Regions from separate parts of the Xanthomonas sp. SS genome, predicted to be linked through region 4. Evidence: predicted binding sites of a transcription regulator. Region 4 holds the regulator's gene; each other region holds the start of a gene.

Region 1 (2,200 bases), 1.7 Mb from region 4:
ACATGACGCGGCGGTTGGCGACGCCGGTGAGGGAGTCCTGGGACGCGTGGCGTTCCAGTTCCGCATGCATCTCGCGGGTCAGCATCCATAGGAATCCGGGCGTGATGACGGCGGTCAACACCATGCGCGAGAGCAGGCCGAAGGTCGAGGTGGGGTCGTAGGACGCGTCCGCGGACGGATGGGTCGACCACCAGGCGATGCGCAACAGCAGCATCAGCGCCCACAGGAAGTGGAAGAGGGCGGTGAAGCGCGCCGCGGTTCGAATCCTTTCGTCCGCATGGCGCCACAGGGCCACGCCCGTGGCCACCGTCAGCAGGCCGCGCAGCGTGCAGCCGCAGATCACCATGACCCTGAGATTGTCGCCGTCGCCGCGCAGACAATAGATCTCCGCGGCGCCGATCGCCGCCACCGGAATCAGGATCCACAACTGGAGCAGCGGCCGCCGCAGATACGCGTTCACCGCGAACAGGGTCAATACCGTGGCGATATCGATGGTCAGATTGCCGATCAACCCCATCGCGTCGGGGTGCCCTGGCGATGCGCGCGGCAGCAGCAGGGTGCCGAAGCCTGCGGCGAATGTGCCGTAGCTCAGGCTAAGAAGCAGCAAGCCCCTGGTGTTCCTGGCTTTCCCTGCCGTCAAATGCAGGGCCAGGAACATCGCCGCGGAGACCGCCGCCAGCAACGCGTTGACGATCAGCAAGGTACCAGCGTGAGCCAGGTGTGCGATCCATTCCACAGGTCCCCCGATCCACGCCGCAAACGATTTTCAGATGCCGCCCAGTATAAGGCCGCGAGAATATGCGAGCCGCCTGTTTGCAGCGGTTTTCGCGTTGCAAACGTTTCCAGATACCTTGCGGGACACCGTGACGTTCGCGCGGCCGCCGAATTGGTTTTGCAGGCGCGGCACAGGTCGATAGGAAGGGGGGCGGTCCATCCGGATTCCTGGCGCTGGAGCTTGGCTTGACGCGGTATCGGCGGCGGGTGCGCGGCCTTTAGTCCCTTGCCGCCGCCACCATGGTGGAAAAGGCAGGTCGGTCGTTCAAAGCCGATAGCGGCGCATCAGCGGCACGCCGATGCGTTCGGTCAACGCGCCGAGCGCGGCGATCGGCTGGCGCCGACGCAGCGGCAGGTGGCGCGCGTCCACCGCGCTGTACTCGATCACCGGGGTACCGCCGCGTTGGCGCTTGAAGCTGGCCGCGCCGGCGCTCTGGTTGAGCCGGCGGCCGTGGCGCAGCGCATGCTCGAAGCCGCAGGCGGTGAGCGTGCGGTACAACGCCAGCCGCTGCGGCTGCCGCAGGTCGTAGCCGACGATCGGCGCGGTCAGCGTGCGCCCGATGCCGAACAGCCCGGTGATGCAGGCCAGCTCGCCGTCCTCGCTGCGAAAACCGTCGAAGCGCAGCAGCCCGGCGCGGTGCCAGGCGCGCAGGAAGTCGGCGTGGTAGGCCGGATTGCAGCGCGAATACTTGTCCAGGTACAGCTGCGCGTACAGCGCGGCGATGCGCGGGTAGTCGGCCTCACCGATCGCGTCGTTGCCGCAGCGCTGCAGGTCGGTGCGCGCGGTCAGCTTGAGATCGCGGGCCAGGTCGCGGTGCTGCAGCAGCGCCGGCCAGTCGTCGTACAGATACACCTGGCGGCTGCCGATCAGGGTGAAGCCCTGCGCCTGCAGCGCGTCCAGCCACTGCGGCGTGTCCACCCGGTTGAGCGAGCGAAACCACAGCGCGTGGTCCGGCCAGCGTGCACGCGCGGCGTCCAGCAGACCGCCCAGGCCCTCGGGCGGAAGTGGCGGATACAGATTGGTGGACAGCAGCCAGTTGTTGAGGGTGACCGCACGGTCGATCCGTGCCCAGTCCAGCCAGGCGCCGATGCCGCCGCACAGCCCGCGCAGCGGGGCGGCCAATGCCGGCGGCAACAAGCGTGCGGCCTCCTCGGCGGCGTAGTCGGCATAGGTGGTGCGCGGCGAGCACACCCAGGCGTTGCCCGTGCGCTCCTCGCTCACCGTGACCGGCATCGACAGCGTGCCGGCCTGCAGCATGTCGATGCGCGCGTACAGGTTGCCGGCCACGCGCTGCGCATCGCGGCCGGCATGCAGTTCGGCGAAACGCTGCGCCTGCACGGCGTAGTCGGTGCAGGCCTCGGCGGCGCCGTTCATGGCGGCGGCAGGGCCTCGCCGTCCCATTCGGTATCGCGGGTGGACGCCTCG
Region 2 (2,200 bases), 2.0 Mb from region 4:
CCGCTGCAGCCAACCGAGGAGCCGTTCGATGTTCGTGGTGTGTGGAGAGGCCCTGTACGACATCTTCATCGACGGCTACGCCGGCACCTCGGTCGGCATGACCGCGCGCCAGGGCGGCTCGCCGTTCAACGTGGCGATCGGCCTGGCCCGGCTCGGCACGCCGTCGGCACTGTTCACCGGCCTGTCCACCGACCCGCTCGGCCGCCAGCTGCGCAGCACCCTGGAACGCGAGGGCGTGGCGCTGCAGCACTGCATCGACAAGCGCGAGGCGACCACCCTGGTGATGGTCGCGCTGGACGCGCAGGGCGTGCCCAACTATTCGTTCTACGGCACCGGCTGCGCCGACCGCGCGCTGACCGCGGCCGACCTGCCGGCGCTCGACGCCACGGTCGGCGGCCTGCATTTCGGCTCCTACACCCTGGTCGCCGAGACCACCGCCAGCACCTTCCAGGCGCTGGCCGAGCGCGAACGCGCGCAGCGGCTGATCTCGCTGGATCCGAACGTGCGGCCGACGGTGGAGCCGGACATGGCGGTGTGGCGCGCGCGGCTGGCGCGCTGGATCGCGCTGGCGCACGTGGTCAAGGTCAGCCAGGAAGACATCGAGCTGCTGTATCCGCAGCAGGATCCGTTCGCGATCGCGCGCAGCTGGCTGCAGCAGGGTCCGTCGCTGGTGGTGATGACCCTGGGCGGCGATGGCGCAGTGGCCTGGCGCGGCGACGCCGAGGCGCGCGTGGCCGGGCGCGCGGTGCAGGTTGCAGATACCGTCGGCGCCGGCGACAGCTTCCAGGCCGCGCTGCTGCACCAGTTGCCCGACTTGGCCGCGCTCGCCGCGCTGGACCAGTCGGCGCCGGCGCTGCAGCGATTGCTGGACTTCTGCGTGGCCGCGGCGGCGATCAACTGCACCCGCGCTGGCGCCAATCCGCCCAGCCTGGACGAGGTCCGCGCCGCGCTCTAGGGCGCGTCATCGAATCCGGGCAGGTCGCGTGGGATCTGCCGGGGTGCCAACCGGTGCTGCATGCGCAGCGCCCGATCGATGGTCAGGCCGGGCCTCGCGCCTGCTGCCGCCCTGAACAGGCGCACCCGCAGGGCCACGCTTGTGCACCCGCGGCGCTACGTCATCGCCCGAGCGTAGACATTTCGCACATCCCGGTTCTCTCTTGCCTCGTGCACGCGCAGGAATGGCGCGATGGGAGATGCCTGCAGCGCTTGGCGTCTACGCGGCAAGAAAGCGAGCAAGTGGACATTCGTCCACGCCGGGACGATCGTAGGGCGCCCGCCGCCGGCTCAAGCGCACGCCGCCAGCGCCGATATCCTGTTCCTGAGTATCGCCATGGGCGCCGCGTTTGCGGCAGGGCGGTGCGTTCTATTGGAGGAAGCGTCCGCATGCCGGATCAACGCGACGAGCCGCCGACGGGCGGGCTGCGCAAGCTGTTGTCGCCGCGCCGGCGCGAACCGGCGGCACCGGCCGCTTCCGCGGTGGCGCGGCATGGCGCGCATGGTGCCGCGCCTGCGGCGGCGGGCGAGCACGCCGATCCGGCCGCGGCCACCGCGGCGCTGATCCGCCTGTTCAACCACGCCCACCAGCCGCTGGAACTGCTCGGCGCCTTCGCCGACGGCATGGCCGGCCTGCACGGCGAACTCGGCGACATGGGCCGGCGCCTGCAATCGGCGGCCGCCAGCGGCGACTGGCCCAGCTACGGCCGTGCGCTGCGCCAGCTGATCGACAAGTACATCCGCACCATCGACGTCGGTGATCCGCTGGCCGGGCCCAGCGACACCGAACGCCTGCGCGACCTGCTGCGCCAGGCGATCGCCGGCGCGCTGGCCTCGCTGCTGCACAACCTGCCGGAACTGGCCAACGAAGCGGAGGCCACCGGCGAGGCGCTGCGCCAATGGCGCCCGGGCCTGCCGCTGGAGCCGGTGGCGCAGCGCGTGCGCGAGCTGTGCCACCAGATCGCGCTGCGCGCCAGCGACAGCCAGGAGCAGCAGACGCTGCTGCTGGGCCTGTTCGACCTGCTGCTGGAAAACGTCGGCGAACTGCTCGACGACACCAGCTGGCTGCAGGGCCAGATCGCGGTGGTGCGCGACATGATCAGCGGCCCGCTGGACCGCTATTCGATCGAGGAAGCGCGCGGCAGCCTGCGCGAGGTGATCTACAAACAGGGCCTGCTGAAGCAGGGTATCGCCGAATCCAAGGAGG
Region 3 (2,200 bases), 940 kb from region 4:
GCCGCCGGCGACGGTGGAAAAGCGGGTGAACACCGGTGTCTTCACCCCGACCTCGGTGAGGATCTTGGCGGTGGTGTAGGTGTCCAGCGACGCGGTCAGCTCGAAATAGCCGTGCGCGGCGCTGCCGCGCGCGTGCACGATGCGCTCGGGGATGCGTTCGTGGTCGAAGTGGGTGATCTTCTCGCGCAGGATGAAATCTTCCAGCAACGTCGGTCCGCGCGGCGTGGCGCGCAGCGAGTTCTGGTTGTCGGCGATCGGAATGCCCTGGTTGGTGGTCAGCGGCGGATGCGTGCCGCCGGCATGCTGATGCAGTTCGTCGCCGCGACCGCGCTGGTCGGCGACGGCGCTGGTATCGACGGGCGTGCTGGATTTGCTGGGCTTGCGAGGGCTGGCCATGGATGAGCGCTCCGGGGGATGAGGCAGTTACGGCAGAAGGGATTCGCGCTGCAATGGCTGCGGAATGTGCGGGAGAGAGGGGTGTCAGGGGTCCGACCGATGCTGTGCCGGCAGCCGTGAACGATCCGTGCAACCTGTCCGAGCATGGCGTGAGGACGCTGCTGCGGCATGTGTTGCAGTTCGCACAAAGCGCGGACGTGCGAGCGACGTGTATCGCTGAGTTCCGATGCGTCGCGCCACGGCCTGGCGTCGCCCGCGGCGGCTGCGGCGAACCGCGGGCGTGCCCGCTGCCGCTGCCCGTCGGGACGCCGCAAGCGCCGAACGGTGCGGCATTGCCGCTAAGCTGGCGCTACAGGACAGCGCCGCGCGGCCGATAGTGCGTTGCGCGCCGCTCCTTTCAGGGGCCGCGAGCGCGGGGACGGCGCAGCGGCAGCGGCCGATGCAACGCAGCATGGCGTGCGACGGAGACCGAACGTGTTCTTGCCCATCGTCGTCATCGGGTTGTTGCTCGCCCATGCGCTGGCCGCGCAGGCGGGCGGCAGCGCTGCGCCTGCGGCGCAGTGGTGCGGACTGGCGGTGCAGGCGATGGCGGTGCTGGCCGTCTTGCGCCGGCTGCGCCACGCGCCGGCGGTGGACCGCTGGCCGTGGCGGCTGCTGGGTGGCGTGGTCGGGGTGCAGATGCTGTGGACCGGCTGCAACCTGCTGGCGCTGCTGGTGCCGCAGCACGGTCCGACGCTGCAGGTGCTGGGCGTGATGTTTTCCGGCTCGTCGATGGTGCCGGCGCTGTTCCTGATCGCGCGCTCGTTCAACCGGCCGCAGCCGCGATTGGTGGTGGCGCTGGACGCGCTGCTGGCGCTGGTCGGTGCCGGCCTGCTGTTCCTGCTGATCGACCTGGCGCTGTCGTCCAGCAACGGGTTCTCCGAACCCGACGTCAGCCTGATCATCAATCACGCCGATGCGATGGGTCTGCTGCTCGCGTCGATGGCCACGCTGCGCCTGCTCGGCGCCGGCGGCTGCAGCCGCCGCCACTTCTATCTCAGCGCCAGCGCCTACCTGTGGGCCAACGCGGCAGTGACGGCGCTGTACAACCGCATCGAATTGGCCGGGCTGCCGTGGTGGGGTGGGCTGCTGATCGATCTGCCCGGCATGGCGCTGGTGCTGGTGGCGTCGCTGCCGCGGGGGCGCTGGCTGCGCCACGCGCGGCCAAGCATGCGCAGCGCGGAACTGATCGCCGCGTTCGCGCCGATCGTGTTTTCGCTGGCGGTGCTGTTGCTGGCGATCAGCGTGTCGCGGGTGAGCTTCTTCTGGGGCATGGCCGCGGCCACCGCGGCGGTGGCGGTGTACGGCGTGCACGTGGCGTTCCTGCACAGCGAGCACCTGGAAATCCAGCGGCTGAGCCGCCTGGGCACGCGCCGCCTGCAGCAGCAGGTGGCGCGCGATCCGCTGACCGGCATCGCCAATCGGGTCGGCCTGGCGGCGCGGCTGCGCGACCTGGACGGCGGCCTGGACTGTTCGCTGCTGATGATCGACATCGACTTCTTCAAGCAGTTCAACGACAGCCATGGCCACGTGGTCGGCGATGCCTGTCTGGTGGAGGTGGCCACCGCACTGGCCGAGGCCTTGCCCGCGCACACCGCCACGGTGGCGCGCTACGGCGGCGAAGAATTCGCGGTGGTGCTGCCGGACACCGTGGCCGATGCCGCGCATGTGATCGCGCGGCGCCTGCTGGCGACGATCGAGCAGCGGCAGATTCCGCACCCGGCCAGTCCGCTGGGCGTGGTCACGGTCAGCATCGGCATCGCCA
Region 4 (2,200 bases):
CCAGGGCCATCTCGGTGAGGTTGTGGCGGATCTTGTCGAGGATCTCGCCCTGGTCGCCGGTCAGCCCGCCGGCGCGCAGCTGTTCGGCCAGCGCGCGGCATTCCTCGGCCAGGTCCAGGGTGCGGTGGCTGGCCTTCTCGGTCATCTCCACCACGTGGTCCAGGCGCGAGCAGGCGTCGTCCAGTTCGCCGGCTTCGCTGGGAATGACCGGCAGCTCGCCGAGCGCCTGGCCCAGGTCGCGCGCCAGCCGGCTCAGGCCCTGCATCATCGGCCGCGTGCGCCAGGCGGCGAGCGTGTCGATTTCCTTGCGCCAGGCGGTTTCGTCGCCGCGCTCCAGTGCGTCCAGCGCACCTTGCAGGCGTTCGATCAGGGCGCTGCGTTCGGCGGTGGCTTGCATCAGGCGGTCGCTCCCAGGCGTTCGAAGATCTTGCCCAGCTTCTCCTGCAACGTCTGCGCGGTGAACGGCTTGATGATGTAGCCGTTCACGCCGCACTGCGCCGCCTCGATGATCTGCTCGCGCTTGGCCTCGGCGGTCACCATCAGCACCGGCAGGTGCTTGAGCTTGTCGTCGGCACGGATGTTGCGCAGCAGGTCGATGCCGGTCATGCCGGGCATGTTCCAGTCGGTGACCACGAACTCGAACGGTGCCGAGCGCAGCGCAGCCAGCGCACTGTTGCCGTCTTCGGCCTCTGCAGTGTTGGTGAAGCCCAGATCGCCGAGCAGATTCTTGACGATGCGCCGCATCGTCGAGAAATCGTCCACGATCAAAATCCGCATGTTCTTGTTCACCGCTAACTCCCTTGGGTCTTATTCTTCGTCTTCCAGGCCGGCGTCTGCCGCTTCGAACGCTTTCAAGCGTCCGCGCAAGCGTACCGTGGCCTGGCCGTGGATCTGGCAGACGCGCGACTCGCTGACACCGAGCACCGCGCCGATTTCCTTCAAGTTCAATTCTTGTTCGTAGTACAGAGACAGTACCAGCTGCTCGCGCTCGGGCAGCAGCGCGATCGCCTTGCCCAGTTCGCGCCCGAACTCGCTGCGCTCGAGCATCTGCTGCGGATTGGGCCCGCCCTTGGCGATGGTGTCCAGCTCGCCGTGGTCTTCGACCCGCGATTCCAGGCTCAGCACCTGGCCGCGCGCGGCATCTTCCATCAATCGCAGGTATTCGGGAAGCGGCATGTCCATCGCGGCGGCCACTTCGTTGGCGGCGGCGGCGCGGCCGGTGCTCTGCTCGATCTTGCGGATCGCCGAGGCGGCGTCGCGGGCGCGGCGGTGCACCGAACGCGGCACCCAGTCGCCGCGGCGGATCTCATCGATCATCGAGCCGCGGATGCGGATCGAGGCGTAGGTCTCGAACGAGGCGCCCTGGTCGGCGTCGTAGCTGCGCGAGGCCTCGATCAGGCCGATCATGCCGGCCTGGATCAGGTCGTCGATCTCGACGCTGGCCGGCAGTCGCGCCGCCAGGTGGTGGGCGATGCGCCGCACCAGGTCCGAATGCTGGGCGATGTAGTCGTTGGAGCTGTTGCGCTGCACGGCGCGGTATTGGGCGGCGGCGTTCATGCGGCGACCCCCCGCTGGATGATCCGTTCGACGAAGAACTCGACGTTGCCGCGCGGCACGGTCGGCGCCTGCCAGCGCGAGGTGCGGCGGGCGATCTCGGCGATCGCCTGCGCCGACGGGCTGGACGGGTAGGCCTTGACCACCGGCTGCTGGCGCTGCACCGCCAGGCGCAGCCAGTCGTCCTGCGGCACGCAGCCCAGGTAATTCAGCGACACGTCGCCGAGGAACTTCTCGCACACCCGGCTCAGCTTGTCGTACAGCAGGCGGCCTTCGTTGAGGTCGCGGACCATGTTGGCCACGATCTGCACCCGGTCCACGCCGCGTTCGCGCGACAGCACCTTGATCAGCGCGTAGGCGTCGGTGATCGAGGCCGGTTCGTCGCAGACCACCACCACCGCGTCCTGCGCGGCCTGGCAGAAGGTCAGCACGCTGTCGGTGATGCCGGCGGCGGTGTCGATGATCATCACGTCCAGCTCGCGCTTGAGCTCGGAGAACACGTTGACCAGGCCGACGTGCTGGGCCGGCGGCAGCTCGGCCATGTGCCGGCGACCGGAGGCGGCGGGCACCACCATCAGCCCGTTGGGCATGTCGATCAGCACCTCTTCCAGGGTGCAGCGCCCGGCGACCAGGTCGGCCAGGGTGA

What was found. Region 4 encodes FliA, which starts transcription of late flagellar genes. Its sites were predicted from a motif close to TAAAGTTTNNCNNNCNNNGGCCGATAA; they were not measured.
Region 1: the regulator FliA is predicted to act here: its motif matches at 969-995, upstream of HEP74_RS18575 (GGDEF domain-containing protein).
Region 2: the regulator FliA is predicted to act here: its motif matches at 1,285-1,311, upstream of HEP74_RS19625 (GGDEF domain-containing protein).
Region 3: the regulator FliA is predicted to act here: its motif matches at 747-773, upstream of HEP74_RS14950 (GGDEF domain-containing protein).

What each region holds. Positions count from the first base shown of each region.
Region 1 is NZ_CP051190.1:4,408,385-4,410,584, reverse strand. Features, by position in the region: gene HEP74_RS18575 (GGDEF domain-containing protein) at 1-736, opposite strand, end outside; gene HEP74_RS18570 (hypothetical protein) at 1,040-2,149, opposite strand; gene HEP74_RS18565 (ATP-grasp domain-containing protein) at 2,146-2,200, opposite strand, start outside.
Region 2 is NZ_CP051190.1:4,636,860-4,639,059, forward strand. Features, by position in the region: gene HEP74_RS19620 (carbohydrate kinase family protein) at 29-955, shown strand; gene HEP74_RS19625 (GGDEF domain-containing protein) at 1,384-2,200, shown strand, end outside.
Region 3 is NZ_CP051190.1:3,607,713-3,609,912, reverse strand. Features, by position in the region: gene HEP74_RS14955 (catalase) at 1-396, opposite strand, end outside; gene HEP74_RS14950 (GGDEF domain-containing protein) at 871-2,200, shown strand, end outside.
Region 4 is NZ_CP051190.1:2,670,792-2,672,991, reverse strand. Features, by position in the region: gene HEP74_RS11095 (protein phosphatase CheZ) at 1-397, opposite strand, end outside; gene cheY (chemotaxis response regulator CheY) at 397-789, opposite strand; gene HEP74_RS11085 (RNA polymerase sigma factor FliA) at 808-1,557, opposite strand; gene HEP74_RS11080 (MinD/ParA family ATP-binding protein) at 1,554-2,200, opposite strand, start outside.